3 regions of the Halofilum ochraceum genome follow, and region 1 is predicted to be linked to each of the others. Evidence: riboswitches for the same ligand, from Rfam matches in the RefSeq annotation. Region 1 holds a riboswitch; each other region holds the start of a gene.
What was found. Region 1 has a riboswitch for cobalamin ahead of A0W70_RS11360 (glycine cleavage T C-terminal barrel domain-containing protein). Riboswitches for the same ligand answer to the same signal wherever they lie in the genome.

Region 1 (10,570 bases):
ACACGGTGATTGGTGGCGCTTCTGGATGCCGTGCAATAGCGGTTCTCGCCAAGGCGCAAAGGACGCAAAGGAGCGCAAAGGAATGACAAAAAACGACAAAGGCGATATCACGCAGAGCCGCGGAGTTCGCTGAGAAAGGCAGGGAATAACGCGGGATGTTTTCTGCAGGCACGCGGCCTCAAGCGGGTGTGGGTCGGACTTCCAGTCCGACAGGGCGGAGCCTTCGACGCGTCGGACTGGAAGTCCGACCTACACCAGCTGCTCCTTGGCCCTTGGCCCTTGGCCCTTGGCCCTTGGCCCTTGGCCCTTGGCCCTTGGCCCTTGGCCCTTGGCCCTTGGCCCTTGGCCCTTGGCCCTTGGCCCTTGGCCCTTGGCCCTTGGCCCTTGGCCCTTGGCCCTTGGCCCTTTGCGCGCTCCGCGGCTCTGCGTGATCTCGCCTTTTCTTCGCGCCCCTTTGTGCCCTTCGCGCCCTGGCGAGAACCCCAACCCACCTTCACAACCGCCGCGAGAGGTCGCGCTGCGAGAAGCCGGTCAGGGTGTGGTCGAGGCCCTTCGAGAAGCCGATGACGTTGAATTTCTCGCCCATCTCGCCGGGCAGGGTGAGCCGTTTGATGGCCTGCGAGGCCAGCATGCGTTCGCGGTCGTCTTCGGACGCGAGCGCGCTTTCGGCGACGGATTCGAGGCCCGTGGCGAACAGGAACTGGGCCTGGGGCGTGAATCCCTCCAGTTCGAAACCGGCCGCCGTGGCGGCCTCGGTCACGGCCGTGAAATCGACGAAGGCGGTGATATCGTCGAGCCCGGGCCAGTCGTAGGGATCGTCGTGCGCCCGATGCGCGCGGGTGCACACGAGCGTGCCCATGTGCCGTTCGGGCAGATAGTACTCACTGCGGACGTAGCCGTAATCGACGAGCAGTACGGCGCCCCGCTGGACACTGCCCGCCAGCCCGTCGAACCAGCCGCCATAGGCGGTCTGGATCTCGGAGACATAGCCGTGCGGCAACGGGCGGCCCAGATCGGCCTCGACGCGCGCGATCGATTGCGCCAGTTCGCCGGGTGCGGGACGCCAGCTGTCGGCGAAGCCGGAATCGTTCACGACCGTGCAGCGCTGCTCCGGTCCGCGTTCACCGATCCGGAAGCCCTCGACCGGCAGCGCATCGAGCAGTTCGTTGGCGATCACCACGCCCTCGAACGGCTCGGGCCACGCCTGCAGCCACTCGACGCGGTCCGTAAGGGCCGGCACCCGCTGCCGGATCGTTTCGTACTGGGCCTGCTGCAGCGCGGGACTCGGCTCCAGGATCCGGTAGCGACCGGGCAGCGCCGCGAGGCGGTCCAGCTCGGCGAGGATCTCGGCGGCGAGCACGCCGCTGCCCGCACCCGGCTCGAACACATCGCCGCCGCCGAGCTCCGCGAGGACTTCGGCGCATTGGCGCGCCAGGCAACGTGCGAACAGCGGCGACACGGTCGGCGCGGTGATGAAATCGGCGGCCTCGGTCAGCTGATCGCTCCCGGCGGCGGCGTAGTAGCCGAGGCCGGGCGCATAGAGCGCGAGTTCCATGTAACGCCGGAACGGGATGTTCCCGCCAGCGCCCTCGATCTCGGTGCGGATGACTTCCGCAAGGCGTGCGCTGTGTTGCTGTGCCGCGGCCGAAGGCGTCGGCATCCCTTCGTCGGCATCACGCGAAGACATCATCGTTTTCCCATGGTGTGACTGTACCCGCAGGCAGTATGGTCGTGCCTCGAAACCGGCATGTGGCGGGCAGCCAGGAACGGAGGAGTACGGGATGGCGCAGAATAACGGGGCCGCGCTCGCGGGCCAAACGGCACTGATCACGGGCGGCGCGCGCCGCATCGGCGCGCGCCTGGTACGGGCGCTCCATACGGCCGGCGCCGACGTCGTGATCCACTGCCGCCGGTCCCGCGAGGCGGCCGATGAACTCGCGGCGGCGCTCGACGCCGAACGTCCCGGCTCCGCGGCCGTGGTGACCGGTGACCTGCTCGATCCCGATGCCTGCGAACAGGTGGTCGAGGCGGCCCGGGCCACGCATGGGCGTCTGGACATCGTCGTGAACAACGCCTCGACTTTTTATCCGACCCCGGTGGGCACGATCACCGCCGCCGCGTTCGATGATCTGATCGGCAGCAACCTGCGCGCGCCCACCTTCGTCGCACAGGCCGCCGCACCGGCGCTGCGCGAGACGGGCGGCTGCATCGTCAATATGGCCGATATCCATGGTCAGCGGCCCCTGGCCGACCACCCCGTCTACTGCGCGGCGAAGGCGGGGCTGATCATGCTGACGCGGACACTGGCGCGGGACCTTGCCCCCGAGGTCCGGGTCAACGCGATCGCGCCGGGGTCCATCCTGTGGCCGGAAGGCCCCGGGGGCGACGATCCCGGGACCCGCGCAGCCGTGCTCGCGGCGACCCCGCTCGCCCGCCAGGGCGATCCCGATGATATCGCCGCCGCCCTGCGTTACCTCGTCGGCGACGCGCCCTTCGTAACCGGCCAGATCCTCGCGGTCGATGGCGGCCGCGGCCTGTGAGCCGGATCCGCGCATACCGGGCAGTTGACGCACCGGCACTCGCGCGGATGTTCCGCGCCGCGATCCACTCGACGGCGGCGGGCATCTACCGGCCCGAGGCCCTTGCCGCGTGGGCCACGGCCGCCGACGAGGAAACCGCATTCGGCGCTCGGTTCGCCCGCGGCGTCACGCGGGTGGCGGAACGCGCCGACCGGACACCGGTCGCCTTCGGTCAGCTGGACCCCGAGGACCGGATCGCGATGCTCTACACCGACCCGGATTCCGGCCGGCACGGCTGGGCGTCCGCGATCTGCGATGAACTCGAAGCGAGTGCGCGGCGCGCCGGTACCACTTGCCTGTACACGGAGGCGAGCCGCGCGGCCAGGGCGTTTTTCGAGGCGCGTGGATTCGAATCGACGGGTGTCGAACGGGTCGAGCGCGACGGCGTCGTCATCGAGCGCTATCGGATGCGCCTCATCCTCTGAGGGGGCTGGCCGCCGCTACCGGCCCACCTCGGGCGGCACCAGGCCGTCAGGCGCGACCGGCTGGAGGTCATCGGCACCGATGCCGTCGAAACGGGCCCATTGGGCCGTCAGTGGGTCGCCATGGACGGGATGTTCCAGATCGCCGGCGAGTTCCGCCAGCGGGGCGAGGACAAACGCGACGCGGTCGATCTCCGGGCGGGGCAGCACCAGCTTGCCTTCGCGCAGGATCCTTGAACCGAACAGGAGCAGATCGAGATCGAGCGTTCGCGGCGAGAATTTCGGCTGGCTGCGATCGCGCCCGAACGCGTCCTCGATGCCGTGCAGCGCCGCGTAGACGTCGAGCACGGGTTCATCGCTGTCGAACGCGGCGACACAGTTGTAGAAATCTTCGCCCTCGAAGCCCACCGCCGGGCACTCGTAGATCGTGGATACCGCCAGCGGGCCGAAGCGTTCGCGCAGGGCGCGCAGGCCACCGGGCAGATTGCGCTCGCGGTCCACGTTGGTGCCGACGGAGATGTAGACGCGCTCGATCACCAGGTCAGCCCCGCTCGCCACGCTCGATGACGACGCCGACATCCCGAGCGCCACGGATCGCGCCCGGTTTGGAGACGGTCACCTTGACCCAGGACACGCCGAACTCCCCACGCACGATGCCCGCGATCTCCTCGGCGAGGGTCTCGACCAGCTGGTAGGAACTCGCACTGACGAAGTCGATCAGCCGCTTGGAGATGCTCTTGTAGTCGAGCGCGTCCTCGATCGAATCGCTCGCGGCGGCGCGCGCGATGTCGGCGGCCATCTCGAGATCGATGTTCACGACCTGGCGGGTCGTTCGCTCCCACTCGAATATGCCGATGATGGTCTCGACCCGCAGGTCGCGCAGGAATACCGTACCCATGTGCCCCCCTTCGCAGCGCGCGTAACTATACTGCCCCGGACGGGCTGCAGGCCAGCCTGGGGCGCCGATTCCGGCAACCCCGCGGGCCGCCGATCCGGAATGCCGTTCGAACGCGCATCCGCCACCGATTCAGCCGGATTCGAAATGGCGCTACCCCTTGTCGCAGGGCGGCCAATCGGCTATATTGCGCGGCTTCGCGTCAAACGGACCGAACGGAGTTTCCGATGTCCCGCGTCTGTCAGGTTACGGGCAAGCGGCCGATCACCGGCCACCATGTGTCCCATTCGAATATCAAGACCAAGCGCCGGTTCCTGCCGAACCTGCACAAGCATCGCTTCTGGGTCGAGAGCGAGCAGCGTTACGTGACGCTCCGTCTGTCCCCGAAGGGCATGCGCATCATCGACAAGAAGGGTATCGATACCGTTCTGGCCGATCTGCGCAGCCGCGGCGAGAAGGTCTGAGGAGGCCATCATGCGCGAAAAAATCAAACTGGTGTCGAGCGCCGGGACCGGCCACTTCTACACGACGACCAAGAACAAGCGGAACATGCCGGACAAGATGTCGATCAAGAAGTTCGACCCGGTGGTTCGCAAGCACGTTACCTACAAGGAGACGAAGCTCAAGTAAGCTTCGCCTCCCGTCCGCCTGCGCGGACAGCGATCAAAAAAACCCGGCCTTGTGCCGGGTTTTTTGTGGATATGTGTCACGACCGCTGGTCCGCGGCCCGGTCGCAATACCGAACGACCTTCGGATCGGTGACGCCGTGCAGATAAGGGTTCTCGCCAAGGCGCGAAGGGCGCCAAGGTACGCGAAGGAAGACAGTGGCGGGAAATGGCGAGTAATCGGATTCCGTGTCCGCAAACGGGCGGAAACGAAGGGCACGCAGCCGTGAAGCGAGTGTAGGTCGGACTTCCAGTCCGACACGCCGAAGCCTCCGATCTGTCGGACTGGAAGTCCGACCTACGGCCGATACGGTTCTCTTCGCATGACTCCGAATTTCCTTCGCGCCCCTTGGCGCCCTTAGCGCCTTGGCGAGAACCCTACTGGCACTGAGCCGACAAACGACAAAAGCCGGTGGCCGCCCGCAAGCGGACGGCCACCGGTGTTTTACCCCATCAATAGGCGTATTCGCGGCCTTCGGCCCGGGCGCGTTCGCGGGCGCTCGGGTTCACGGACTCGCGGAAGGGCATCTCGGCGACTACCGCCGGGACCGGATGCCCCGGCATCGGCTGGTACTCCTCGGGCAGCCAAGCGACAAACTCCGTGCCCAGCGCCGCCGATTCGACCGGAACATACGCCATCCCGATATTCGTATTCAGCTCCGGCGAGTACCAGGGCGAGGTGATCCAGCCGCAGGGCTCGCTGTCGGCGTCATGCCCGACCAGCCAGAAATCCGGTGCGTAGTCCTCGATCGGCTTGCCCTCGATCTTCAGCCCCACGAGCTGGTGCGTGAACGGCGGGTTGCCGTTATTCACCTTCTCGCGCGTGGCTTCCAGCGCCTGCTTGCCGATGTAATCCGCCTCCTTGGTCTTCGGCACCATGTGACCGAGATTGCACTGAAAGGGATTGGTCTCGTGATCGAGATCCTGGCCGTAGGACAGGATACCGGCCGCGATCCGACGATGATGGGCCGGCGCGATCACCATCAGGTTGTGCTTCTCACCGGCGGCGCGGATCGCGTTCCAGACCGCCTCGGCATTGAGCGTGGAGTCATAGGCGTAGACCTCATACCCCTTCTCGCCGGAGAACCCGGTCTGCGAGATGATCACGTCCACCCCGTCGATCTGTGCCGCCATGAGCCCGTAATACGGCACTTCGCGCACACCCTCGCCGACCAGATCGGCCATCAGGTCCTCGGACTTGGGGCCTTGGATCTGCAGCGGCGCGACGTCGATCTCCTCAATCGTGACGTCGTAGCGCGCGCCGACGTTGATGCCCTTGAACCAATACGCGAGATCGGAGTCGCTGATCGTGAACCAGAACTCGTCCTGCGAGAGCCGGAGCATGACCGGATCATTGAGGACATGGCCCTCCTCGTCGCAGAGGATGACGTAGCGCCCCTTCATCGAAGGCACACGGGTCATATCCCGCGTACAGACATAGTTGCAGAAGGCCTCGGCATCGGGGCCTTTCACGCGAATGGGACGCTCCACCGCGACGTTCCAGAGCGTGACGTCGTTGACGAGCGCGCGGTACTCGACCATGGCGCCGCCGTCTTCCGGACGGACGTAGCCACGCGGGTGATACATGCGGTTGTAGACCGTCGCGCGCCAGCAACCCGCCTCGACGGAAAGGTGCCAGTAGGCGGACTTGCGCACGCGGTTGGAGATCAGCATGCGGATACCGGGATCGCCGGTCTGGCGCAGGTTGATCGGGACATTGCGATCGCTCTGGTCGATCGAATGCTGGTAATTGACGTTGGACTGACTGGACATGATGCAGGACTCCTCGCCCGTTGCCTGTGACCCGGATGCGGGCTGCGGGAGAGAAGGGTCGAACAGCGCAGTGTTGCGAATGACGGACCTACCGGTCTACCGGATCAACGGGCTGGAGTCCCGTTGCGCCGCCGGCCGAGCCGATTGCCATTGCACGCTGCGCAGACGCCGCCGGGACACCCCGCCCGCTCGGACTTGCACTGCCGGATACCCGCCTGGGCACCCCTGATCGATGGCAGGTTTCCTGGCTCGCGGGTCGTCGCTTTCCGTCCGCCTTCCCGGGGATATCCCAGTGGCACGTAGACGGGAAACTCACCGCATACAGTTGCGGGGGCAGCTCCGGCCGGGCCATATAGCCTTCCGGATTCCCTATTCCCGCGCCTTGACGCGGGCACCATCGACAATCAAACGGTACGCCGACCGGCGCCCGTGCCTGCGTTCCACGCACGACGCCGCATTTATCGCCTGCGACATCGCCTCATAACCGTGCGACCAGCACTGTCATCGAAAGTTCACGCCGGTGTCATCGACGCTTCAAGGGCGGCTGTTTCCCTGCGTCCCATGAACAGCACCGCCGACACCGTACTGCGGGAAGTCCTTTCGGAACCGGATGCCGTCGATGCATCAACCCGATCGACCGGAACGGCTGACAACACCGGCAGCGGCCGCGAGCGGGTACGCACCATCTGGCTGTCGGATCTCCATCTGGGCACGAAGGGCTGCCGTGCCGACGCCCTGATCGCGTTCCTCAAGCAGCACGACTGCGAAACCCTGTACCTCGTCGGGGACATCGTCGATGGATGGCGCCTGAAATCCCGGATCTACTGGCCGCAGTCGCACACCAACGTGATCCGCCGGGTCCTGACCAAGGCCAAACGCGGTGCCCGGGTCATTGTGGTGACGGGCAACCACGACGAGTTCCTGCGCCGGTACACCGACCTGGAACTGGGCAACATCTCGGTACGCGACGAGGTCGAGCACCGAACCGCTGACGGCCGCCGCCTATTGGTGATCCACGGCGATCAATACGACGGCGTCGTGCAGGCACATCGCTGGCTGGCCTTTCTCGGCGATCGGGGCTATGCCCTGCTGCTGGTGCTCAACCGCTGGTTCAACCGCTTCCGCGAGCGCTTCGGTTACGGCTACTGGTCGTTGTCCGCGCATGTGAAGCACAAGGTGAAGGGCGCGGTGAACTTCATCTTCGAATTCGAGAACGCGGTCGCCTGGGACTGCCGCCGGCGCGGCTTCGAGGGCGTGGTCTGCGGCCACATCCATCACGCCGAGATCCGGGAGGTCCAGGGGATCACCTACCACAACTGCGGTGACTGGGTGGAATCATGCACGGCCCTGGTCGAGCATTTCGACGGCCGTATCGAGGTCCGCCAATGGCTGCAGGTCGACCACGCGACGGAGCACGACGCCGGGGCCGTCAGCGGATGAGGTTCAGTATCATCACCGACGCGTGGTATCCGCAGGTCAACGGTGTGGTCACGACGCTGGCCGCGGTCATCGAATGGCTGCGTGGCGAAGGCCACAGCGTCGACGTGATCGAGCCCGGCGACTTCCGCACGATTCCCTGCCCCGGTTACCCGGAGATCCGGCTCGCGCTCGGCACCCGGGCGTTGCGGCGCCGCCTCGACCGATTCGCCCCGGAGCGCGTGCATGTCGTCACCGAGGGCCCGCTGGGCCACGCGGCCATACGCCACCTGCGCCGCAGGGGCTGGCGGCACACGACGTCATTCCATACCCGCTTCCCCGAATACGTCCAGGCGCGCCTGCCGTTCATCCCCCTCTCCTGGGGATATGCGCTGCTGCGCCGCTTCCACCGCGACGCCGCGGCCACGCTGGTGCCCACCGCGGGCATGGCGCGCGAACTCTCTGGCCGCGGTTTCGGCCACCTGGTCGTCTGGAATCGCGGTGTCGATACGCGTGTATTTTCCCCGGACGCCGCGTTCGAGACGGATCTCAAGAGGCCAATTCACCTGTTCGTGGGGCGCGTCTCGCGCGAGAAAAACATCGAGGCATTCCTCGCCATGGATACCCCGGGCACCAAGGTGGTCGTTGGCGACGGTCCGGACCGCGAGCGCCTGCAAAACACCTGGCCGGATGCGGTATTCCCCGGCTACTGCCACGGCCGTGATCTGGCGGCGTGGTTCGCCAGTGCCGATGTATTCGTCTTTCCGTCGCGCACGGATACCTATGGCGTGGTGATGCTGGAAGCGATGGCGTGTGGCACCCCCGTCGCCGCCTACCCGGTGACCGGACCGATCGACGTGGTGCAGCAGCGCGTTACCGGTTACCTGGACGAGGATCTGGCCCGCGCGGCGCGCAACTGCCTCGACCTCGATGAAGCGGACTGTATCGCCCAGGCACGAGCGAACGACTGGCGGGCTACGGCGCGGTTCTTCCTCGAACACACCGTGCCGGTCAAAGACGCGCTTACTCCCGGCGTGACGGGTGCGCCTGCCGACATCTGAACGCTGGAATCCTGCCGAGCGAACATCGGTTCTCGCCAAGACGCCAAGCGCGCCAAGGGACGCAAAGGAATCGACAAATCAGTAGGAGCGAGCTTGCTCGCGATGGTGCCCGCAGTGCGCCCAAGGGTTCAGATGAGTCGGCTGAAACCACGATGGTCACCGATGATCAATTTTGCAGTCAGCTGCCGTGCGGGCACTATCGCGAGCAAGCTCGCTCCTACAGACTCGCTGCCGTATTGCGCAGTGGCGGTTCTTTGCGTCCCTTGGTGCGCTTGGCGTCTTGGCGAGAACCGATTTTCCTTCCCATCCGCCAAAGCGCATCCATCCGGGGGATCAGTCCGTCTTGAGACGATAGCCGCGCAGGTGCGAGGCGAAGTCCTCCAGCGCCTGGATGCCGGTCTGTTCGGCGCTCGCGCACCAGGCCTGCAGCGACTGAACCAGCTGCTCCTGGGTCACGCGCTTCGAGGCGAACAGCTCCTGTAGACGGCGGCGGTATTCGTACACCGTGTGCAGGCGCTCGTTGGCGCGCAGCGCGCGGTCACGCCGTGCCTTCGCCTGCGCGTCCATCCGTGACTCGTCACGGATCAGGGCACCCTTGGCGCGTTTGAGCAGCGCACGGGTCCCGCCGTCCACGCGCTCGAGTTCGGCCTTCAGGACCGGCAGCGTCACGCTCCGGGCGTACGTCCGCATGACGTGCATGCGCGCGATCACGACGGCTTTGACGGTCTCGAAATCGACCGTCGTCTTGGCGGGATCGACCGTGGGGCTGGGCGCGACCCGCTTGATCTTCGCCAAGCCGAGTGCGGACAGGATTCGCAGATAGAACCAGCCGACGTCGAACTCGTACCAGCGCTGCGAGAACTTCGCCGAACTCGGGAACGCGTGGTGGTTGTTGTGCATCTCCTCGCCGCCGATCAGGAGCCCGAGGGGCGAGAGGTTAGTGGAGCCGTCGGCCGATTCGAAGTTGCGGTAACCGAGGTAATGACCCAGCCCGTTGATGACGCCCGCCGCCCAGAGCGGAATCCACATCATCTGGATCGCCCAGACGGTCATGCCGAGCACGCCGAACAGCGTGAGCGCGAGCAGGCCCATCAGTACGATGCCGCCGATCTCGAAACGCGCGTATACGTTGCGCTCCATCCAGTCGTCGGGCGTGCCGTGTCCGTACTTTTCCAGAGTCTCCTGGTCCTTCGCCTCTTCGCGATACAGCTCGGCACCTTCCAGCAGGACTTTCCAGATACCGGCCTGATGGGGGCTGTGCGGATCCGCTTCGGTCTCCGTGTGCGCGTGATGCTTGCGGTGGATCGCCACCCACTCGATGGTCCGCATGCCCGTGGTCAGCCACAGCCAGAAACGGAAGAAATGGGACACGACCGGGTGCAGATCGACCGAGCGATGAGCCTGGCAGCGATGCAGGTAGATCGTCACCGCGACAATGGTGATATGGGTCAAAACCAGCACGACCGCCACGTAGCCCGCGATGGACAGGTCGAGCAGTCCGGACTCCAGAAGGCGCAGTAATTGATTCATCGATACCTCACGGATGAAAGCAGGGTTCCATCGGGCAGCAAGCCATACGGGATTCGGGGCGTGGGCCGCGCAGTCCCCCCCGCGCAGAGCCGGGCGGCATAATACCATGGAGGCGGGAACCGCTCACGATGCCGGCCACCGGCGCTTGCCGCCGCGACCCCGGAACGTCTATCGTCGCGGACCTGCCGCGTGGCGCCGTTGGACCGAGGATGCCGGACACCACACCACT
Region 2 (10,570 bases), on a different contig from region 1:
TAACGCAAGTTCGTCGTCTTTTCGTCGGCCCTCGAGGCGCCTGGCGGCGTTGCGCCTCCTCGCCATACGAGGCGCTATGACTCGTCGGCGCGCCTTGCCAGTCGCCACGATGCCTCGCCGAGAAAGATCGACGAACTTGCGTTAAAGGACACCAGGAGCCTGTCCGAGAAAGCATTCACCGGCTGCTTGCTGCCTCACGCGCTCACGACCGAAGATTTCCCGGACAGCCCACTGCCCCGCAGCGCTCACTGTTTCACGAGAGACCAGGCCAACACCGGGGAGCTGATACCTGATGGGCGCCGTTCAAGCCGTTGCGCCCATATGCTCGATGAGCGCCTCGGCGGACATCGGGCGGGCGTAGTAATAGCCCTGGGCCAGCGTGTAGCCGTGCTCGCGAAGGAACCGTTCGTGACCATCGTGCTCGACGCCCTCGGCGACCAGCTCGATGCCCAGGTCATGGGCCAGCGCGCTGACGGACGTGACCACGGCGGCGCCCGGGCCGTCCGGGCAATCGTTGACGAAGCCGCGATCGACCTTGAGCGTATTGAATGGCATGCGGATCAACCGGGCCAGCGAGGAGTGGCCCGTGCCGAAGTCGTCCAGCGCCAGCTGGAATCCCGCCTCACGCAGCCGCTGCAACGCGTAATCGACCTCGTTGATGTGCGTCGACAGCGCGCTCTCGGTGATCTCCAGCTTGATGCGCGAGGGATCGACACCGGCTGCTTGCGTGCGCTGTTTGAGCTGCTCGGTCAGTTGTGGGTCATCGAGCTGCAGCGGTGACAGGTTGACCGAAATCCACAGGTCGTGACCCTGGCGGCGCCAGGCGGCGAGATCGCTGCACGCGGCCTCGAACACCCAGAGGCCCAGTTTATGGATCAGGCCCGTCTCCTCGGCGATGGGAATGAAACGGTCCGGTCCTACCGCGTGCTTGTCGCCGCGCGGCCAGCGCACGAGTGCCTCGGCGCCAATAACCCGGGCATTTGCCGCCATCTCGACAATGGGTTGCCAGGAGACGGTGAATGCACCGCGCGTGACGGCCTCGCGCAGATCCGCTTCCACGCCCACGCGCTCGCGGAATTCCCCGAATGCATCGGGTGCGAAGTGCTGCGCCCGATTGCCGCCGTTGTCGGCGCTGGCCAGTGAGGCCGCCGATGCCGCATCGATGGCATAGTGGGCCGGCACGCCGTCCGCGAATGCCGCGAGGCCGATCGAGGCGGTGATGTTGATCCGGTCGCCATCGATGGCCATCGGCTCCGCCAGCACGGTGAGCGCCTGCTCGGCCGTTGCCTCGAGCCAATGCTCGAGTTGCGGATCATCATGCTGCATGTGGCGAACGCGAACGATAATGAAGGTGTCGCCATCGCCGCGGGCGAGCATGTCGTCAGGGCCCAGTATCCTGGCCAGTCGCTCGGACGCCGTCCGCAGGACGGTGCCGATTCCGGATTGCCCGGTCGCGCCCAGCACGAGCTCCATGCGGTCGAGCCGGACCTTGACCGCGGCGACGCCGGCTGGCGCCGGGGTGGTGTCGATCAGTGCCTGCGCTTCCCGGATGATGCTGGCGCGGTTGCGCAGGCCGGTCACGGCATCGAATTCGATGGCGGTGCGCAGCTCCTGCTGGGAACGATGATAGTCGACCCGTAATTCCATGGTCTCGATGACGAGCTCGGCGTATTCGCGCAGCCAGCGCTCCTCGTCGGCGTCGAGCCGGGCCCGCGGCTCGCTGGCGATCAGACACAGGGTGCCGACCGCGTGGCCCTCGCGCGTCCGCAACGGCATGCCGGCGTAGAAGCGCACGTGCGGCGGGCCGGTGACGATGCCGAGGTGACGCGTGCGTGCGTCCGTTCGCAGATCCGGGATCACGAGCAGGTCGTCGTGGGCGAGAGTGAACTGGCAGACGCTGTCCTCGCGGGGACAGGTGAATCGCTGGCCCTCGAATGCCTTGACCCACTGGCGGTCATTATCCAGCAGATGGATGCCGACGCTCGGCATGTCGAAGAAGTCGGCGACCATGCGCACGATGCGATCGAAGGGCGGCTCGTAATCCGTATCGAGGATCTGGAGCCGGTGGAGCGCATCCAGCCGCGGGTCCGCGTCCTGCTTGGCGGGCACTGTGTTCTCGGGCATGGATCAGAGGCGTCCGTCGTTGCAGCGGCGAGACGAACCGCTGCAATGTTCGCAAGGAGTCCGCGGCGTAGCAGCGGGCGTGCGGATAGGCTTCCGCCTCGGCTTCGGGTTATCGGTGCACAAGGTTGGCATCGTATACCCCATGGGTTGGCTCCATGTCCGGTTTTATCGTAACGCATGCGCCCATTTGAGCCAGGAGGCTGTCCACGCACCCTGCTGCGTTTGTAATGTGTGGTGACGGGGCCATGCCTGCAAGATTCTGGCCAGGGAGTGGGCCGGCTGAAACGCATGAGTGGACATCCGCGGACGGCCTTTCGATCCCGTCAGGCTATTCGGGGTAGATAGAACGTTCCGGATTCATAGCGACCGTTGCTGTTCCGCCCCGAAGCAGCCCAAGTCGAGGCCCGGATTCCTCGGTCATGACTGCGGCAGCGTGAGCCGATCCGCAAGGTACGGCAGTGTCGCTCGCGCCGCGGCGACCGCCGATGGTTCGATGGTGGCGACGATCACCGCTTCCTCCCGGTGCGCGCGCGTCCGATCTTCACCCGTCGGGTCGACGATGCAGCTCGCCCCCAGGTACTCGAGCCCGTCTTCGCTGCCGGTGTAATTGGCGTACGCGATGAAGACGCCGTTCTCGAGCGCGCGCGTGGGGATCATCTTCTGCGCGACCACCGGCCAGCGGGAGACCAGCGCGGTGGGGACCGCGAAGGTCGTGGCGCCGGCCAGCGTGCCCATGCGGGCCAGCTCGGGGAACTCCACGTCATAGCAGATCAATACGCCGATGCGGTGGCCTTCGAGCTCGAACACGGTCACGGCGTCGCCGCGCGCATAGGTCGCCTGCTCGTCGGTGCCCGACAGTCCCAGCTTGCGGTGATTGCCGAGCGTGGCGCCGTCGGGGCCGATGCACAGGGCGGCGTTGTACACGATCCCGTCTGCGGCCTCCGGATACCCGAGCACGATCGCGATGCCGTGTTCACGGGCGATCGCCGCCGCGCGTTGTGCCGAGGGGCCGTTGGCGGGTTCGGCGCGCGCGTGGATACGATCCGGCATGCCGCCGTACCCGGAGACGAACACCTCGGGCGTGACGAGCAGGCGTGCACCCCACTCGGCGCCCTGGCGCGCCGCGGCGTTCAGCCGGTCGAGCCGGGCCGTGGCGTCCTCGTCGCATGCCTGGCACTGGAAGACGGCGACGGTCAGTGGCGCGGGTTCAATCATGCCGAATCAGCCGTTGACGATGGAGAGGTCACGCGGGAAGTCGGTCAGGTACTCGAAACCGTCATCGGTCACGACCACCGAGTCGCCGATACGGGTGCCGAACCGCTCCGGCACGCTGATACCGCCGTCGACCGCGAAGGTCATACCGCTGGCAAGCGGCGTGCGATCCCCCGGTTTGAGCTCCGGCGCCTCCAGCGCCGAGATACCGATTGCACGGCCGGTCCGGTAGCCGGGCGCATAACCGGCCTCGCGATAGACGGCGTCGGCGGCGAAGTGGACGTCCTCTGCCGGCACGCCGGGCCGCATGGCGGCCAGCGCAGCCTGCTGCGCCGCTACGGTCGTCTCGTAGGCGCGGGCCATCTCATCGGTCACCTCGCCGACGAAGAATTCGCGGTCGAATCCCAGCCGGTACTGCTTGAAGCGGACGAGGTTGCAGCAGCACAGGTAGACCGGGTCGCCGACCTGCAGTTCGCGCACGGTGGCGCGGCGGTGAACCATGGAGGTGTCCGGGCCGCTCTGAAGGATGGGCAGGCCGTGAATGGTCGGCGACACGAAGGCCTCATGACCGCGCCCGGTCAGGAATCCCGCGGCCGCGCGCGTCCCCGCGGTCAGGGCGGCCTGGGCGATCTCGTGTTCCGGTACGCCCGGCGCCAGGGCAGCGCGCACGGCCCCCATCATCGCGGTCGCGACCTCACCGGCCCGGCGCATGATCGCGATCTCCTTGTCTGACTTGATCATGCGCATCTGCCCGATCATCGGTCCGAGATCGGCGATGCGGGCGCAGTCGAAGCGTTCGTCGATGACCAGTTCGACTTCGGGGGGCGTACGCCAGGGCTCCCAGCTCAGCCGGGCGGAAGGCCGGTGGCCGTGCAACAGTTCCCGCAGCACGTTCTCCCAGCGGTTCTCGCCGCCATCCTCCCAGCCGCGCACATCCTCGACCCACGTCATGGCCGCGACCATCTCGGATTCCATCAGCGGCGTGATGACCGTGGGGGCACCGTCGCGCGGGACCAGCATCAGTGTCGGGCGGCCGTACTCGACGCCCAGGTAGCCCCAGAAGCCGCCGAAGTAGGCGATGGTGTCTTCATCCGCCAGTATGGCGAGATCGATACCCTGCTCGCCCATGCGTTGTTGCAGCAAGGCGGTGTGGTGGCGGGTCAGTTCAAGCATGGAGGCCACCTCCGAACGAATCTCCCGGAGTCTACTACGCGTGAAACGGCTTATGCCTCAGAAAACCCGCTGAAGCGGACCGGGTCGTGCTGCCGGTTATTTTTCGGCCCGGATCGCCGCGCAAGTGCACCGCGTCCATCTCCCCACCAGCTTCGAGCCCCATAGCGATGTACTGCTGTACCATGACACCGCCGGGTCGGCGGGTGACGCCATGGCCCGGCACCGGGAGTCGCGGGAGAGGCGAGTATGCTCGAATTCGTTGTCGGGATCGTCCTGTTCTTTGGTATTCACTCGATCGCGATCGTGGTGCCGGATTGGCGCAACGACATGGTGCGACGCATGGGTGCGGTGCCGTGGAAGGCGATCTACGGTCTGATCTCCATCGTCGGAATTGTGCTGCTGATCAAGGGCTACGGCGATCTCCGCTGGGCCTCGACCGCGCTGTATTCGCCGCCCGGCTGGCTGCGCCACGCAGGCATGCTTTTGCTCCTCCCGGTGTTCCCGCTGCTGCTGGCCACCTACTTGCCGGGGCGAATCAGCGCGCGCGCGAAACACCCCATGCTGCTGGCGGTAAAGATCTGGGCGCTTGCGCACCTGCTGATGAACGGTCGGGCAGTGGACCTCGCGCTTTTCGGAGCGTTCCTTGCCTGGGCGGTGGCGGATCGTATCGCCGCCAAGCGGCGCTCATCGCGGCCGGCGTCAGCGCCGGCCCTGCCTGCGACGGCGGTCAATGACGCGGTGGTGGTCGTGGGCGGCCTCGCGATCTACGTCGCGTTCGTGCTCTGGCTGCATACCTGGCTGATTGGCGTGCCGGTGGTCGCCTGACGCGCTGGGTGGGGGCTGACCGGTCCAGTGCTTTACGCTTGGGTGCTTCCGCTATATATTGAGACCGTCCTGACCGCGCGCCCAGGATATGGGCCGCACGAGGGGAACACCGGTGAGAATCCGGGGCTGTCGCGCAACGGTATGACGGGGATGCAGTCCTCCGTCGAGCCCGAATACCTCGCAGGATCGGCCCGCCTCTGGCGGGGCCGCCCGGAACCTTCGCGTCAAAGGTCCGAGGCCGAGATGCACGCAGGATTCGCCCTCACCGGGCATCACGAATCCCTTCTCCCGTCCTCGCAACGCGTTGGTTCCTCCTTGAGCCGGTTCGATCTGGAGGAGCCATGTCCGAATTCCCGCACACCCGCACGCAATCCGTAACCGATGGCCAGGCGGCGCTGCGGGCCGCTGGTGTGTCCGTGATGCCCGCGTCGACGCCTGCCGGCGACCGTCCCGTCGGCTTCGATGCCGTCGAATCAGGCGATGATCCTGTGACCGACTGGCTGCTGCAGCGCGAAGACCTCGATACGGTCGAATTCAGCGTACTGTTCGCCATCCACAAGCTGCGTGCCAGGCCTCGCACGGCCGGCTGGATCGGGCACGCCGATCTGCGCCGATGCACCGGCCTCGCTCCCGAGGCCCTCGGGCGTGCGCTGACGGTATTGCGTCACCGCGGCCTTATCTGGATGGCCCCGCACCCCGTGAAGACGGGCTGCGCGCGCTATCTCCTTCTCGTGAATTGAAGCGCAGCGGGTGTGGGTCCGGGACTGCAGGGCACGCTTGCTTTGCCGCGCGCTCGCCGAAGCGCGGGGAGTTGTTCACCGCCGAGGGGCATAGGCCAGACGGCCCCCTTCAAGGCGGACGGTGAGCGGCAGGCGATCGAGCGTATACTGACGCAGTTCGGCGGCACGAAAACGGGGGCGGCATTGATGGAACGGGATCTCACTGCGGTCGAAATCCGCGTCCTGGGGTGTCTGCTGGAGAAGGAGGCGACCACGCCGGACCAGTATCCCCTGTCGATCAATGGCCTGGTCACCGCCGCGAACCAGAAGAGCAATCGCGATCCGGTCCTGGCACTCCCCGAGGCCGACGTGCGCGAGGCCGTGACCGGGCTGACCCGACGCGGCCTTGTGCGTCAGCCGTCGTCGTATGGTGGGCGGGTGAGCAAGTTCGAGCATCGTCTCGGGCGCGGCCCGGGCAGCGCCCTGAATGCGCCGCCGGAGCAGCTCGCGGTGCTCGCGCTGTTGTTCCTGCGCGGGCCGCAGACGCCGGGCGAACTGCGCAGCCGTGCGCAGCGTATGGTCACGGTCGAGGGCATTGATGCCGTTGAGTCGACGCTGCAGACCCTGGCGGCGCGCGAAGAAGGCGCGCTGGTGGAGTGCCTGCCGCGCGAGCCAGGCAAGCGCGAAGCGCGCTGGACGCACCGCTTCGGTAGTGATCATGCGGAACCGGCCCCGGAGGCAGCGACCGCTGCCGGCGTCAACGCTGGAGACGATGCGCCGGTGAGGGGCGCGGACCAGGGCGATCTGGAACAGCGCGTCGCCCGGCTCGAGCGCGTCGTCGCCGACCTGTACGACCGCCTCGGCGACGATGGATCCCCGGGATCCGGTTAAAGAACTCCCGGTGTCTGTTGCCGCGCTACGCCGGGATCGTACGTCGACCGCGCACACCCGGTCGCTCCCCTCACTGTCGCCCTGTCGGCGCTCGCGGTGTGGTTTTTTTCCTTTCGTGCCGCCTGATGGGCGGGTCGAGTCAGCGTTCTCCCTGGGTGCCCGTTGCGCGAGTGCAGCCGATAAGCCCGTCCAATGTGGACACTGGCAGACTATACTTGATCGCATGAATGCCGCGGCCGAGACGTGCAAGGCGTCGGTCAGCGATCAAGGGAGCGTTTGATGTCCGCCACCGCACTGACTTCCCGCGAAATCGTCGAGCGCTATATCGACGCGGTCGCCCGGTTCGATTACGCGACCGCCCGCGCCTGCCTCGCCGACGAGGACTTCACGTACGCGGGTCCGATCAGCACGTTCCACTCGGCCGACGCCCTCGTGCAATATCTCCAGCTCGTTACGCCGATCGTGCAGCGGATCGAGATCCAGAAGGGGTTCGAGGCCGGAGAAGACGTCGCCCATTTCCTGGTGGTCGGTACCCAGCTGTCCGAGAAGCTTGCCGTCCACGTCGCCCAGTGGGCGCACGTGCGCGATGGCCGCATCGACCGGCTTGAACTCGTGTTCGATGCGCACTGGTACCGCTCCCTTTTTCCCGGCGAGGAGGACCAGGCGCCCCGCCCGATCACGCACATTCAGGGGCACTGGCAGGGCTGACTCGCGTGCTCCAGGTGGCGCGGCCGGGTGACGTGAAAAACGGGCCTGGGCTACTCGGGTACCGGGTTCCTGGCGAGAAGCGGCCGCCCCGCAAGCAGGCCGACCATGGGGCCCAACGCCAGTGGGACGAGCAGCCAGGCCGGCGGTGCGACATGCTGCAGCCATTCGAGCAGGCTCAGACTCGCGATGGTGATCGCGAAGCCGATGGAGTTCACCAGCGTGAGTGCCGAGCCGACCACCGCGCGGGGCGCGAAATAAGCGGTCAGCGCCGAGAACTGCGGCGAGTCCCCCACGACGGCCACGCCCCACACGAGCAGGAACGCGACAAAGATGGGCGTGGGCGCGTACAGCAACAGCGGCGAGACCAGGCAGCATGTGGTCGACAGGCCGAGCTGGCCGAGCGCGACGCGACCGCCGCCCAGCCTGCGCACCAGCAGACCGCCACCGGCGCAGCCGAGAAAACCGGCGGCGATCACCGCGAAGGCCGTCCCCGACAGCGTGCCACCGGTCATGCCGTGGGCGCCGATCCAGACGGGCACGAATGCCCAAAAGGCGTAGAGTTCCCACATGTGACCGAAATAGCCCAGCGCCGAGGCACGGAAATAACGCTGTCGGAAGGCATCGAGGACGCCGCTGAAGCGAACCGGCGCGCCGCGCGCCAGGTTGGGGCCCTCCGGTACAAGGCGCACGAGCAGCCCGCCGGCCAACGCGGCCAGCGAGGCGCCGGCGATCACCAGGCGCCAGTCCCACGAGGCACCGAGGGCGCGCAGCAGATGGGGCGATGCGGTGCCAAGGACGAGCGCACCGACCAGGAAGCCCAGTGCCCGCCCCAGGCCGCCGCTGTACCATCCGGCGGCAATCTTCATCCCGACCGGGTACACGCCCGCAAGCGAGAAACCGACCACGAAGCGCGCGGCCAGGACCAGCGTGAAATCACCCGGGGCGATGAGCACCGCCGCGTTCGCCGCGGAGCCGGTGGCGGCCGCCGCGAGGAACACGTTGCTCGGGTGGAAACGGTCGGCGATACCACCGATCGCGAACACGAGCGTGCCGATAATGAAACCGAGCTGGACGGCGGTGGTCACCAGCCCCTCGCCGCCGTCCATGTCCCACAGGATCTGCAGCGACTCGATCACGGCATTCGCCGCGAACCAGGTCGACGTCGCGAGCAGCTGGCCGACCACGATGGCCGGGAGTATCCATCGCCGCCTTCGCGTTATCTCTGGCATGTCAGTCTCCCCGGCGCCCTGCGGTCGGCCCACCTGGAAAGTCCCGAATATGCTCGCCGGTCAGGGAAGTCCGGGGCCGCTTTCCATGGCGCTTCGAGGCATTTCGGGTCCCGTAGTTCCAGGGAACGGTAAACGTGGATCCCGGCGACCGTAACCGGATGCCTGCTGCGGGGTATGTAATCCCTCGCCGCGATCCGGCAATCGTATCGACATTTGTCGCCGCGTGACTGACTTCCATGCGTCGCGCGTCCCTGCAAGGATTGGGTGCGCCGGACCATTGTCCGGGGACGGAGGGCCGATGACGCAGCGGGAGGCGACGAGTGCGGAGCTGCGGGCCGATGCAGGGTCGCTGTGCCGCGACATCGGCGAGCGCACGGTCCGCAGTGGCGGCCTGGCCGCGGCCGAGGCATTCCTGTTGCACGCGCTCCAGCCGGGTAATCTCACGGTGCAGCGGCAGGCGTACCGCGCATTCGGCGCGGAGGTCGCCAACCTGGTCGTGGACATTGGCCCGTCGGGGGCCGCGCCGTTGATCGTCGGTGCGCACTACGACACGGTACCGGGCACCGAGGGGGCCGACGACAACGGCAGCGCGGTCTGCGTGCTGCTGGCGCTTGCGCGACGGCTGGCGCAGCGGCCTCCGTCGGGGCCGGTGCGGCTGGTGGCGTTCACGCTCGAGGAGGCACCGGCGTTCGCGACCGGTAATCAGGGCAGCCGGGTGTTCGTGCGTGAGATGGAGCGGGCCGGCGAGCGTCCCCGGGGTGCGATCGTGCTCGAGATGGTCGGCTACACGGCGCCCGAGCAGGCCTACCCCGGCCCGTTGCGTCTGGCCGGTTATCCGTCGAGGGGCGATTTCATCGGCATCGTGAGTAATCGACGCTCGCGCCGCCTGCTACAGGAAACGGCGAGCGGCTTCCGCCGTAATCCCGCGCTGCCCGTGGAGACCCTCACGGTGCCCCTCGACGGCGCGATCCTGCCGGCGGTGCGGCTGAGCGATCACGCCTCGTTCTGGGATGTGCGCTGGCCGGCGGTCATGGTCACGGACACGGCTTTTTTCCGGAACCCGCACTACCACTTGCCCAGCGATCGGATCGAAACCCTGGACTTCGACTTCATGGCGCGGCTGGTGGACAGCCTCGAGTGCGCGGTGAGAGTGCCGGGGTGATGGAGGATTCGCCCGGGGAGCCCGGGCGACCGGACGTTCATACGGAATCCGCCTGGAGCCCCCGGGCGTCACCCCATCGCATCCAGCAAGAATGCGGTCGCGGGGTCAGTTGCCCTGGAGCATGATGTCCTGTTTCTCGTAGCCGTTGGGCACCTGGAATGCCGCCGGATCCACGTTCCCGGTGCTCAGGTCGCTGAGATGCCAGGTGGTCCCGTCACTCGTGATGCGCACGGCGATACCCTCCAGGCCGGGCCCGCCAGGCATGCTCGCACCCAGGCCCTGCATGATGCTGCCGCTCAGTTCGCGCATGCCCTCGTTCATCTTCTCCATAGTCGCCGAGGCACTCGCCGGCATGCCCACTGCGGCGTTGTCGGCCAAGCAGATTTCCGAACTGCTGAACATGACCCCGACGCGGACTACTTCGCATTCGTAGCCATTGACGGTCTCCATCCTGCCGGTCCGTTCAACGCGGGTTTCCATGCCCTTTGAGAGGCCTTTTTGCCCCGCTCCGATACCGGCCTGAGTAC
Region 3 (10,570 bases), on a different contig from region 1:
GGATGACGTCGGTATATTCGCCGCGCTTGAGCTCGATGACGACCCGCAGACCGTCCTTGTCCGACTCGTCGCGCAGTTCGGAAATCCCCTCGACGCGCTTTTCCTTGACCAGCGCCGCGATCTTCTCGAGCAGCCGGGCCTTGTTGACCTGATACGGCAGTTGCGTGACGACGATCTGCTCGCGCTTGCCGCGGTCGATCTCCTCGATGTGGGTACGCGCCCGCATCTCGATCCGGCCGCGGCCGGTCCGGTAGGCCTCGCGGATTCCGCGCGAGCCGTTGATCAGGCCCGCCGTCGGGAAATCCGGACCCGGCACGTATTCCATCAACTGATTGATGTCGATGGTCGGATCGTCGATCAGGGCGATGCAGGCGTTCACGATCTCGCGCAGATTGTGCGGCGGGATGTTCGTCGCCATGCCGACCGCGATCCCCGAGGAACCGTTGACCAGCAGGTTCGGCACCCGCGTCGGCAGCACGGCCGGTTCACGCTCGGTCTCATCGTAGTTGAGGATGAAGTCGACCGTTTCCTTGTCGATATCCGCGAGCAGCTCATGGGCGACCTTGGCCATGCGGACCTCGGTATACCGCATGGCCGCGGCGGCGTCGCCGTCAATGGAACCGAAGTTGCCCTGCCCGTCCACGAGCGGATAGCGCATCGAGAAATCCTGCGCCATGCGCACGATCGCGTCGTAGACCGCCGAATCGCCATGCGGGTGATACTTACCGATGACGTCACCAACGATACGGGCGGATTTCTTGTAGGCCTTGTTCCAGTCGACGCCCAGTTCGTGCATCGCGAAAAGCACGCGCCGGTGCACCGGCTTGAGGCCATCGCGTGCATCCGGGAGCGCGCGGCCGACGATCACGCTCATCGCGTAATCGAGGTACGACTGGCGCATCTCTTCTTCGAGATTGACCGGGAAGATCTCGCGGGCGAACTCGGTCATGGGCGGTTGCCATCCTCGATGCGGGCGGAAGCGATCAAACCGCGCATTCTAGCACGGGAATCGCTGTAGTCCCCGGCGCCGACGGCACGTACCAACCCCCGATCCGGTCGGGGGCCGGCGCACTCGACGCGCGGAGCGGGAACGGCCATGCGGGCGCTGCCCGGCCCCTCGACCGAGAGGCACGCGCCAGTCCGCACGACCGCACCGGGGCGCATGGGCGGCGCCCGCCTCAGGCGACTTCCCGGTGGTCGAAGTGATGCACGTCCCGCTGCGGGAACGGGATCGTGATACCGGCTTCGTCGAGCGCCTTCTTGGCGGCCTTGCGAAGCTCGAAACTGGCCGGCCAGAAGTCGTCGCCCGTGGTCCAGAAGCGCATCCCGAGGTTGACCGAGGAATCCGCGAGTTCGCGGACCAGCACCTGCGGTTCCGCCGGCTCCGACAGCACCCGCGGGTCGTTGCGGATCACGCCGAGCAGGATCTCCTGAGCCCGGTCGATATCGTCGCGGTAGGAGATGCCGACCACGATGTCGTGCCGCCGATTCGGGTTACGTGAGTAATTGAGGATCCGCCCGCCCCAGATGCCCGAATTCGGCACCGAGACATACAGGCCGTCGTAGGTCGTGAATTCCGTCGAAAACAGTCCGACCTCCTCCACCGTGCCCTCGTTGCCATTGGCGTTGACGTAATCGCCGATCCGGAACGGCCGCAGCACGAGCAGCATGACGCCGGCGGCAATGTTGGCGAGCGTCCCCTGCAGCGCGAGCCCGACGGCCAGACCGGCGGCGCCGAGGGCCGCGAGGATGGATGCCGTCTGCACGCCGAACCGGCCCAGCACCATGACCAGCAGCGTGATCAGGATGAAATAGCGCGTGACGCCGGCCACGACACTGATCAGGGTCCGGTCCATATCCTTGAAGCGGCCCAGACCGCGGCGGACGGCGCGATGCGCCCAACCGGCGATACTCCAGCCGACGATGATCAGGACCAGGGCGCTGATCACGTTGATGGACAGATCCGTAATAATCGGGCCGAATTCGGCCCAGAGTTGTTCAGGCGACGTATTCATTGCTTCGACTCCCTCAGCATGACCGGTTCAGTCCCGGTCCATCTCCGGCGGCGGGCCGGATCGATTCATTGACGGGGGCCGCCGGCACGCAACGCGGGCAGCCCTGGCGATTGTTGTCAGCGGCCAATAGCCTCAGCGACTCTTCCAGCGCACCGAATACAGATCGAAACGGCGGTCATTCAGGTTCTGCACCGTGCCCTGGTTCCGGGCCGTGGTCAGCGCTTCGAGCCGCAGGTCGGCGATCGCCACCATCTCGGTATTCGGGGTCGTATCAGCGGCGATCCCGTCACGATCGAAACCGAAATCGCAGGGCGTCAGGATACAGCTCTGGGCGTACTGGATATCCAGGTTCTCGACCCCGGGCAGGTTCCCGCAGTTGCCCGATACCACGACGTAAGACTGGTTTTCGACCGCCCGCGCCTGGCAGCAGTAGCGCACGCGCAGGAAGCTCTGGCGCTCATCGGTGCAGGAGGGCACGAACAGGATCTGCGCCCCCTGGTTGGTCAGATGGCGCGCCATCTCCGGGAATTCCGCGTCGTAGCAGATCATCACGCCGATCACGCCGCAGTCGGTCATGATGCTGGTCACCTCCGAGCCCCCGGAGATGTTCCACCAGTAGCGCTCATTGGGCGTCGGGTGGATCTTCGACTGCTCGTGAATCGCGCCGTCGCGGAGAAAAACATAGCAGATGTTCTGCGTATCACCGGAGGGCAGCTTGGTCGGATGCGAGCCGCCGATGATATTCACGTTGTAGCGCACCGCGAGGTGCGACATGAATTCCTTGAAGCGCTCGGTGTAGCCGGTCAGGTAATCGATCGACTCGGCCGGACCCAACGGGTGTTCTTCCAGCGACAGCAGCTGCAGCGTGAACATTTCGGGGAAGGTGACGAAATCCGCGCCGTAGTCGGCCACGACATCGACGAAGTACTCGATGTACTGCTGGAACTGCTCGAACGAGTTCACTCTGCGCAGTTCGTACTGGACCGTCGCGACCCGGACGGCATCCGGCAGGCGCCCGCTGCCTTCGCCCTGCTCCTGGTCGTCGGTCTGCGGCACCTGCGGATTGCGCCAGACGAGGTGGGCGGCATGGCCGAGCGACGCGGTGTCGTCGGGGAGGTAATCGTGCAGGATGCCGATGAACTCGAACCCGTTGCGCAGCTGGAAAGACAGGACCGGATCGCGGATCTTCTTGTTCTGCACCTGCTCGACGTATTCCTCGGGGGTACCGACGCGACGGCGCCGTTTCGCCAGCCCCGGCAGGCGCCCACCGAAGACCACGCCCTTGAGGCGCAGGTACTGACACAGCTTCTTCCGCTCGTTGTACAGGCGCTGACCGATCCGCAGATTGCGGAACTCCGGATCGATGAAGACCTCCATGCCGTACAGCCAGTCGCCTTTCGGGTCATGGCGGGAGGCAAAACCGTGCCCCGTGATCTCGTCCCACCGATGCGGCGCCAGCGCCAGTGCCTCACGGGTCAGGAAGGTGGCGCAGTAGCCGACGATCTGCCCTTCGTACTCGGCCACGAACTGCCCATCCGGGAAGCTCGTGACCTGTCCGCGGATCATCGCCGGCGAATAGGCCTCTTCCTCCGAGTAGACCTTGCCCGACAGGCGCGCGATCTCCGCGGCGTCGGCAGGGCGCGCGTTGCGGATAACCAGCGAGGGACGCTGCTCTTTCTTCGTGGCCGCCATCGGGATCCGGAGCCCATTTGTCGCAAAAGAGCGCGCATTGTAGCGAAGCGGGACCGGATTGTCGGCCATGCGCGCGCTTTCGGTCGCCCATGGAATGCCGATGGACGGATCCGGCGCTGGTCGTGTGGCGTCGCGGTGTCACGCTAAGCTTCCATGCAGTATTGTTCGGCCTCAGAGCCATTGCGCTGTTGGCTGGCAAGGCGCGGGAGCGAAAGCGTGCTGCCGGCACGTTGAGCGAGCGCAACGCCGTCAGCCGGCAGCGCAATGGCTCCCTACGGGCGCGTGCCCGGGCCGCCGTGCCGGCGTTACTCGTCGGTCATGTGGTGGCGCCACACTCCCTCCTCGTGCCTTGTCACGACGACCCGGGCACGCGCTGAGACCGGACAATACTGCATGGAAACTTAGTAAACCCGCGCCATGTCTGCCCGCTTGCTGCTACCGACCCTCGCCCTGCTGGCGCTCGCGAGCCTCGTATTCGCCCTTATGGCGGGCGCGGTCGAGGTCCCCGCGGCCGCCGTGTGGAGCGCGCTGACCGGCCCGCCGGAGGACACGGCCACACGGATCGTCGCCGAACTGCGGCTTCCCCGGGCCCTGTCTGCGTTCGTCGTCGGTGGCCTGCTGGCGCTCGCTGGCGCGCTCATGCAGGTGCTGCTGCGTAACCCGCTGGCCGACCCGTACGTACTCGGCATCTCCGGCGGTGCCGCCGTGGCCGCGCTGGCGACGATGATGGCCGGCTTCGGCGCATTCTGGGTATCGGTCGACGCCTTCGCCGGGGCGCTCGTATCCATGCTGCTGGTATTCGCGCTGGCCCACGGGCGCGGCGGCTGGACACCGACCCGGCTGCTGCTGACCGGCGTGGTGCTGGCCGCGGGCTGGGGCGCGCTGATCAGTTTCATGCTCGCGGTCAGCCCCGAGCGCGATCTGCGCGGCATGCTGTTCTGGCTGATGGGCGATCTCGCGCATGCCGGGGCCCCGATCTGGAGCGCGCTGGCCCTGGCCGCGGGGCTGCTCGCGGCCATGGCGCTCGCCCGACCACTCAACCTGATGGCGCGTGGGGACCTGCAGGCGCGGGCGCTCGGGGTCTCGGTGGGACCGCTGCGCCTCGGGATCTACTTCATCGGCTCACTGCTGACCGCCGCGGCCGTCACCGTCGGCGGCACCATCGGCTTCGTCGGCCTCATCATCCCGCACGCGGTGCGCCTGATCGCCGGCGCCGACCACCGAACGCTGCTGCCGGCGGCCGTGCTCGCCGGCGGGACCCTGCTGGTGTTCGCGGACGCGCTGGCACGCATCGTGATCGCCCCCCAGCAGTTGCCGGTGGGCGTGTTGACGGCAATGATCGGGGTCCCGGTGTTCCTGTTCCTCCTGCACCGCGGTCCGCGCCGAGGGTTGCCATGAGCCTGCTCGCTACCGAAGACCTCGCCATCGAGATCGGGGGCAAGCGCATCGGCGGCGAGCTCGATCTCGCGTTCAGGCCGGGCGAGAGCTGGGCGGTACTCGGCGCGAACGGCGCCGGCAAGACCACCCTGCTCCACACGCTCGCCGGGCTGCGACCGCCCACGGAAGGCCGCGTGCTGCTCGACGGGCAGATGCTCGCCGGCATGCGGCGCCGTGCCATCGCCAATCGACTGGGCATTCTGCTGCAGGCAAGCGAGGACCCGTTCCCGGCCACGGTACTGGAGACCGCCCTGATCGGGCGCCACCCGCACATCGGCCCGTGGCGCCAGGAAGGCCCGGAAGACTATCGGCGGGCCCGTGAGGCCCTCATGGAAGTGGAGATGGACGCACTGGCCGACCGCCCGATCGACACGCTCTCCGGCGGCGAACGGCGGCGGCTCGCCCTGGCGACCCTGCTCACCCAGGACCCGTCGGTCTATCTGCTGGACGAACCGAGCAACCACCTGGATCTGCATCACCAGATCCGGCTGCTGGGCCACCTGCGCGGCCGCGCCCAGCGCGACGGCGGGACACTCGTTATGGCCCTGCACGACGTCAATCTCGCGGCCCGCTTCTGCGATCACGTCGTGTTGATCTTCCACGACGGCCAGGTCCGCCACGGCCCGGCCCCGGAACTGCTCCAGCCAGGCCATCTGACCTGCCTCTACCACCACCCCATCGAGGCGGTCGAGGTAGCCGGTCACCGGGCGTTCGTGCCGACCTGAAGTACCCCGCTCCACCGGGCCGCCTCCCCCATCGACCGGGCCCCGGGCGGACCGGGGCCGGCGCTTGACCCCCGATCCGCGAGTGCGTAATTTCCGCCGATTCGTTCCAGGTGACCCGGCTTTCAGGCTCGGGTTGAAACGGGAAGCCGGTGAGAGTCCGGCACTGCCCCCGCAACGGTAAACGGGTGGGGTCGCCAGAAAAGCCACTGCGCACGGCGCGGGAAGGCGGCGACCTCGGGTACGCGACACGTGCCACCCCGTGAGTCCGGAGACCGGCCTGGGATACGTACGGAACCCGCGGCGGGCGGGGCACCGGCGGCCGGTACTTCTGCCCTCCGCCAGCCTCTCCGCCGTCTGTCATCCCCGGGGAGGCTCACCGAATGTCCCGTTATCCGTGCATGGCGGCGGTCGCCGCGCTGGCCATCCTGTTCCCACCGACCGCCAGCGCGGCCCAACTCGTCGGTATCGTCTCCGACCGCTCCGCCCCTGCCATGGCGGCGGCCGCAGAGGCGTTCGACGACGCGCATCCGGGGCACGAACTGGTGCTGCGCACACCGGAGCAGCTGGCCGAGCGCACCGATGCCGCCGTGGCGCAGCTCTGGGCCGACGCGGACGCCGTGCTGTTCGGAGCGGTCTTCGGTGAAGCCGCCCCGCGCTTCGTACGGCTGCTCGATTCCAACCCTCCTCCCGCCACGGCGACCGTTTTCGCGGTCTCGAGCGACCGGCGCCTGACCACCGCCAGCCGGATCGACGGCGAGCGCCCACTGGCCAGGCTCGACGCGGCAACCCTCGACAAACTTACGTCCCAGCCCGACGCCGACGAAACGCTGACCGAGCATTTCACGGCCCTCGCCGACCCCCATGAAAAACAGGCCCATTGGCTTCGCGGCCGGCATTACTGGCAGGCCCGCGGGCGCGACAACCTGCGCGCCCTGATCGGCTGGCTGCTGGCCCCGCACACCGAAGGCATCGACCCGGCCGCACCGGGCGATCGCCCCGCCGTACGCTGGCTGCACGACGGCGACATGGTCGATCCGGATACCGCCGGATTCGATGACGAGGGTGGCGTCGTGGTCGTTCTGGACTACGACACCGGCGACCGCGTGGGCCATCGTGCGGTCCACGACACCCTCTGCGACAGAATTCGCGAGCGCGGCCTTCAGTGCGTATCGGTGCTCGCCCAGTGGGGTGAGACCAGCGTCGAAGCGCTTGATGATCTGCGCGAGCATCTCACCCCCGCACCGCTGGCCGGAATCGTGACGATTCAGGATTTTGTCGTGGGCGGCGGCGAGGGTCGCGAACAGGCGGTCGAGGCATTCCGCGATCTCGATGTACCCGTCCTCAAGGCCGTGCGCCTGACGGAGCGCACCGAGGCACAATGGCGCCTGTCGCCGGAGGGGCTCCCGTTCGAGAGCGTGCACTACCGGGTGGCCATGCCCGAGGTCCAGGGCCAGAGCCAGCCCAGCGTCATCGCTGCTGCGGAACCACCACGGATCGACGAACTGACCGGCGTGCGCCTGCGACTGGTTCACCCCATCGCCACCGAAATCGAAGCGGTCGCCGAGCGGCTGGACAACTGGCGCTCGCTCCGCACGACCGACAATGCCGACAAAAAACTGGGTGTGGTCTTCTATAACCACCCACCGGGGCGCCACAACATCGGCGCCGACAACCTCGACGTGGTCGATTCCCTGTACGACCTGCTGCATGAATTGAAGGACCGGGGCTATACCGTCGGTGAGCTGCCCGGCTCTCCCGAGGCCCTGCTCGATATGCTGCAGGAACGCGCCGTCAATCTGCCGGAGAATCGCAAGGCGCTCGATGCGATGAGCGAACGCGTACACACGGTGCCCGGAGATGAGTACCAGCAATGGTTCCGGACACTCCCCGAGGCCGTACAGCGCGAAATGACCGGCGGCCCGCTGGCACGGCTGATCCCGGAGGTCCGTGCCGCGCTCAACGCCGAGGCGATCGACATCGCGCGCGATCTGATCGAACGCACGCTTGGCGACACGGAGCACATGATCGAGGGCGTCGATCACGAGGCCAGGGAACGAGCGCTCGATCTGCTCGATCAGCTGCATGCCGCCTATGACGCCCTCGTCGACGGCAAGGACCGGCTCGACCGGATCGAGCGCCTCACCGCGGCGCTGCAGCGCACCGGCATCGAGGCGCTCGGCGGCTGGGGCGAGGCGCCCGGTTATGTCATGGCGCACGAAGGTGAACTGCTGCTGCCGGGGATCCGATTCGGCAATGTATTCGTCGGGCCGCAGCCTCCGCGGGGCTGGGAACTCGATGAAGAACTGCTGCACGCCAATACGACCTTCCCGCCACCGCATCAGTATCTGGCGTTCTACGAGTGGCTGCGCAACGATTTCAACGCGGACGCGCTGGTCCACTTCGGGCGCCACTCGACCTACGAGTTCCTGCCCGGCAACCGCGTCGGCATGCGGGCCGAGGACTATTCACGGCTCGCGCCGGGCAACCTGCCCGGCGTCTACCCCTATATCGTCGATGGCGTCGGAGAGGGCATCCAGGCAAAACGCCGCGGCCTCGCCGTCATCGTGGATCACCTGACACCGCCGCTGGCGACCACGCCACTCTACGATCGCCTGCTCGAACTCCGCCAGCTCGTCGAGAGCTACGAGTCCGCGGAGGGCGGCGAGCAGGACACACCGGCCCAGACACGGGCCCTCAAGGAAATCCGCCGCCTGATCGACGAGCTCGACATGAAGCAGGCACTGGCCAAGAGCATGCAGGATATCCTCGACAAGCGGGATATCGCTTTCGAGGACGTCGAGGGGCATCTGTTCGTGCACGAGGTCGGTCACTACCTGACCAAAATGCAGGAAGACTTCATGCCCCAGGGCCTGCATATCTTCGGACGTCCGTGGCAGGAAGACGCCATCGACACCATGATGGAATCGATCGGCGATTCGGCCAAGCCGGAAACACGCGAACAGCTCACCATCTCGCCGAAGCGCGAGATGGATGCCCTGTTCGCCGGGCTGGACGGTCGCTTCATCGCCCCCGGCAAGGGCAACGATCCCGTACGTTCGCCGGAAGTCCTGCCGACCGGCCGCAACTTCCACGCCCTCAATGGCAGCCTGCTCCCGACCCGGCTGGCCTGGAAGCTCGGCTCCGATATGGCGCGGCGCGCGCGCGAAGACACACCCCACAAGGGCAGCGAGGCGGTCGTACTCTGGGCCTCGGATACGGTGCGCGATGACGGCGCCGTGGTCGCCTTCGGTCTGAACATGCTCGGCATCAAACCGGTCTGGAACAGCCGCGGCATTCTCCAGGGCATCGAGCGCATGGAGTTGCCGGAAGACCGCGTCCGGCGCGATGTCCTGTTCACCACCTCCGGTCTGTTCCGTGACCTGTACCAGAATCTGCTGGTGTGGCTGGACCGGGCCGTCCTGCTCGCGCTGGACGCCTCGACCGAGACCATCCGCGAGCGACACCCGGACCTCCGCCCGGCGCTCGCGAACGCGCTTGAACCGCTCGGGGAGCTGCGCAATCCGGGCAGCGAACCCATTGAGACGAACCGCATCGCCCAGCACTGGATCGCCGCGGCGCGCAGCGCCGTCGACGACGGGACCGACCCGGCCGCCGCCGGTCGCGAGGCGGCCCTGCGGGTCTTCGGCGACGCCCCGGGTGGCTACGGCGCCGGCGTCAATCGCCTGACCGAGCGTTCCGGTGCCTGGGACAAGCGCGCCGAGATCGCGGACGCGTATATACAGCGTATGGGCCATGCCTATGGCGACGGCGTCAGCGGCCGGTCGGCCCATGCGGCATTCCGGCAGGCCCTGTACGGCGTCGAGCGCACCTATCTGGGCCGCGCGACCAATGTCTACGGGCTGCTCGATAACAACGACGCGTTCGACTACCTCGGTGGTCTCAACCTGGCGGTCGAGAGCGTCAGCGGTACCGCACCACGCAACCGCGTCGTCGACCACTCGGATCCGGACAATCCCAGCGTCGAAGCGCTGGAGAGTGCCGTGCTGGCCGAGCTGCAGGGACGTTACCTGAACCCCGCCTGGATCAAACCGCTGATGAGCCACGGCTATTCCGGTGCCCGCACGATGGGCTCGAAGTTCCTCGAAAATTTCTGGGGCTGGCAGGTCACCAACCCGGACATGATCACCGACGGCATGTGGCGAGAGATCAAGTCGGTCTATCTGGACGATCGCCATGACCTCGGCCTCGACAAGTTCCTGGAGGAAGGCCAGAGCGCCCACGTGAAGGCGAACATGCTCGCGGTGATGCTGGTCGCGATGCAGAAGGACTTCTGGAACGCCGACGCCGAAACGGCCGAACGGATCGCGCGCGACTTCGCCCGACTCGTCATCGACAACGGCCTCCCCGGCAGCGGCCACACGCGCCCGGACCATCCCATGCTCGACTGGATCGAACCGAAACTGACCGAGCAGCAGCGCAAGGCCATGCGGGAGATCCGCGCGGACGCGAAGGTCACGACACCGGAATCCGAGCAGGACCCGAGTTCCGTGCGCCAGATCGAGACGCGTGAACAGGCGCAAAAGAAGCAACAGAAACAACCGCCGCAGGAAGTCCAGGAAAAGCAGCCGCAGCAGCGCGACACCCAGGCCGACCAGCCCTGGGACTGGACCGTACTCAGCGCCGCTCTCATCGGCCTCCTGTTCCTCACTGGCGGACTGGCGGCCGGGCTCAGGGGCGGGA

Region 2: linked by a shared signal. The riboswitch ahead of A0W70_RS03495 (hypothetical protein) and the one ahead of A0W70_RS11360 (glycine cleavage T C-terminal barrel domain-containing protein) in region 1 are both predicted to bind cobalamin.
Region 3: linked by a shared signal. The riboswitch ahead of A0W70_RS01875 (cobaltochelatase subunit CobN) and the one ahead of A0W70_RS11360 (glycine cleavage T C-terminal barrel domain-containing protein) in region 1 are both predicted to bind cobalamin.

The regions. Positions count from the first base shown of each region.
Region 1 is NZ_LVEG02000011.1:56,247-66,816, reverse strand. Features, by position in the region: gene A0W70_RS11395 (class I SAM-dependent methyltransferase) at 494-1,687, opposite strand; gene A0W70_RS11390 (pteridine reductase) at 1,782-2,540, shown strand; gene A0W70_RS11385 (GNAT family N-acetyltransferase) at 2,537-3,004, shown strand; gene folK (2-amino-4-hydroxy-6-hydroxymethyldihydropteridine diphosphokinase) at 3,020-3,559, opposite strand; gene folB (dihydroneopterin aldolase) at 3,543-3,899, opposite strand; gene rpmB (50S ribosomal protein L28) at 4,124-4,360, shown strand; gene rpmG (50S ribosomal protein L33) at 4,371-4,526, shown strand; gene A0W70_RS11360 (glycine cleavage T C-terminal barrel domain-containing protein) at 5,015-6,334, opposite strand; cobalamin riboswitch at 6,552-6,748, opposite strand; gene A0W70_RS11355 (UDP-2,3-diacylglucosamine diphosphatase) at 6,896-7,774, shown strand; gene A0W70_RS11350 (glycosyltransferase family 4 protein) at 7,771-8,811, shown strand; gene A0W70_RS11345 (DesA family fatty acid desaturase) at 9,145-10,341, opposite strand; gene A0W70_RS11340 (ABC transporter ATP-binding protein) at 10,551-10,570, shown strand, end outside.
Region 2 is NZ_LVEG02000002.1:32,071-42,640, forward strand. Features, by position in the region: gene A0W70_RS03475 (putative bifunctional diguanylate cyclase/phosphodiesterase) at 304-2,124, opposite strand; gene A0W70_RS03480 (carbon-nitrogen hydrolase family protein) at 2,542-3,339, opposite strand; gene A0W70_RS03485 (M24 family metallopeptidase) at 3,346-4,509, opposite strand; gene A0W70_RS03490 (NnrU family protein) at 4,756-5,334, shown strand; cobalamin riboswitch at 5,388-5,533, shown strand; gene A0W70_RS03495 (hypothetical protein) at 5,676-6,074, shown strand; gene A0W70_RS03500 (YceH family protein) at 6,261-6,944, shown strand; gene A0W70_RS03505 (nuclear transport factor 2 family protein) at 7,224-7,652, shown strand; gene A0W70_RS03510 (MFS transporter) at 7,703-8,881, opposite strand; gene A0W70_RS03515 (M28 family peptidase) at 9,180-10,043, shown strand; gene A0W70_RS03520 (DUF4412 domain-containing protein) at 10,149-10,570, opposite strand, start outside.
Region 3 is NZ_LVEG02000001.1:407,637-418,206, reverse strand. Features, by position in the region: gene gyrA (DNA gyrase subunit A) at 1-949, opposite strand, end outside; gene A0W70_RS01895 (mechanosensitive ion channel family protein) at 1,179-2,015, opposite strand; gene A0W70_RS01890 (GNAT family N-acetyltransferase) at 2,148-3,707, opposite strand; gene A0W70_RS01885 (FecCD family ABC transporter permease) at 4,125-5,105, shown strand; gene A0W70_RS01880 (ABC transporter ATP-binding protein) at 5,102-5,869, shown strand; cobalamin riboswitch at 5,961-6,164, shown strand; gene A0W70_RS01875 (cobaltochelatase subunit CobN) at 6,250-10,570, shown strand, end outside.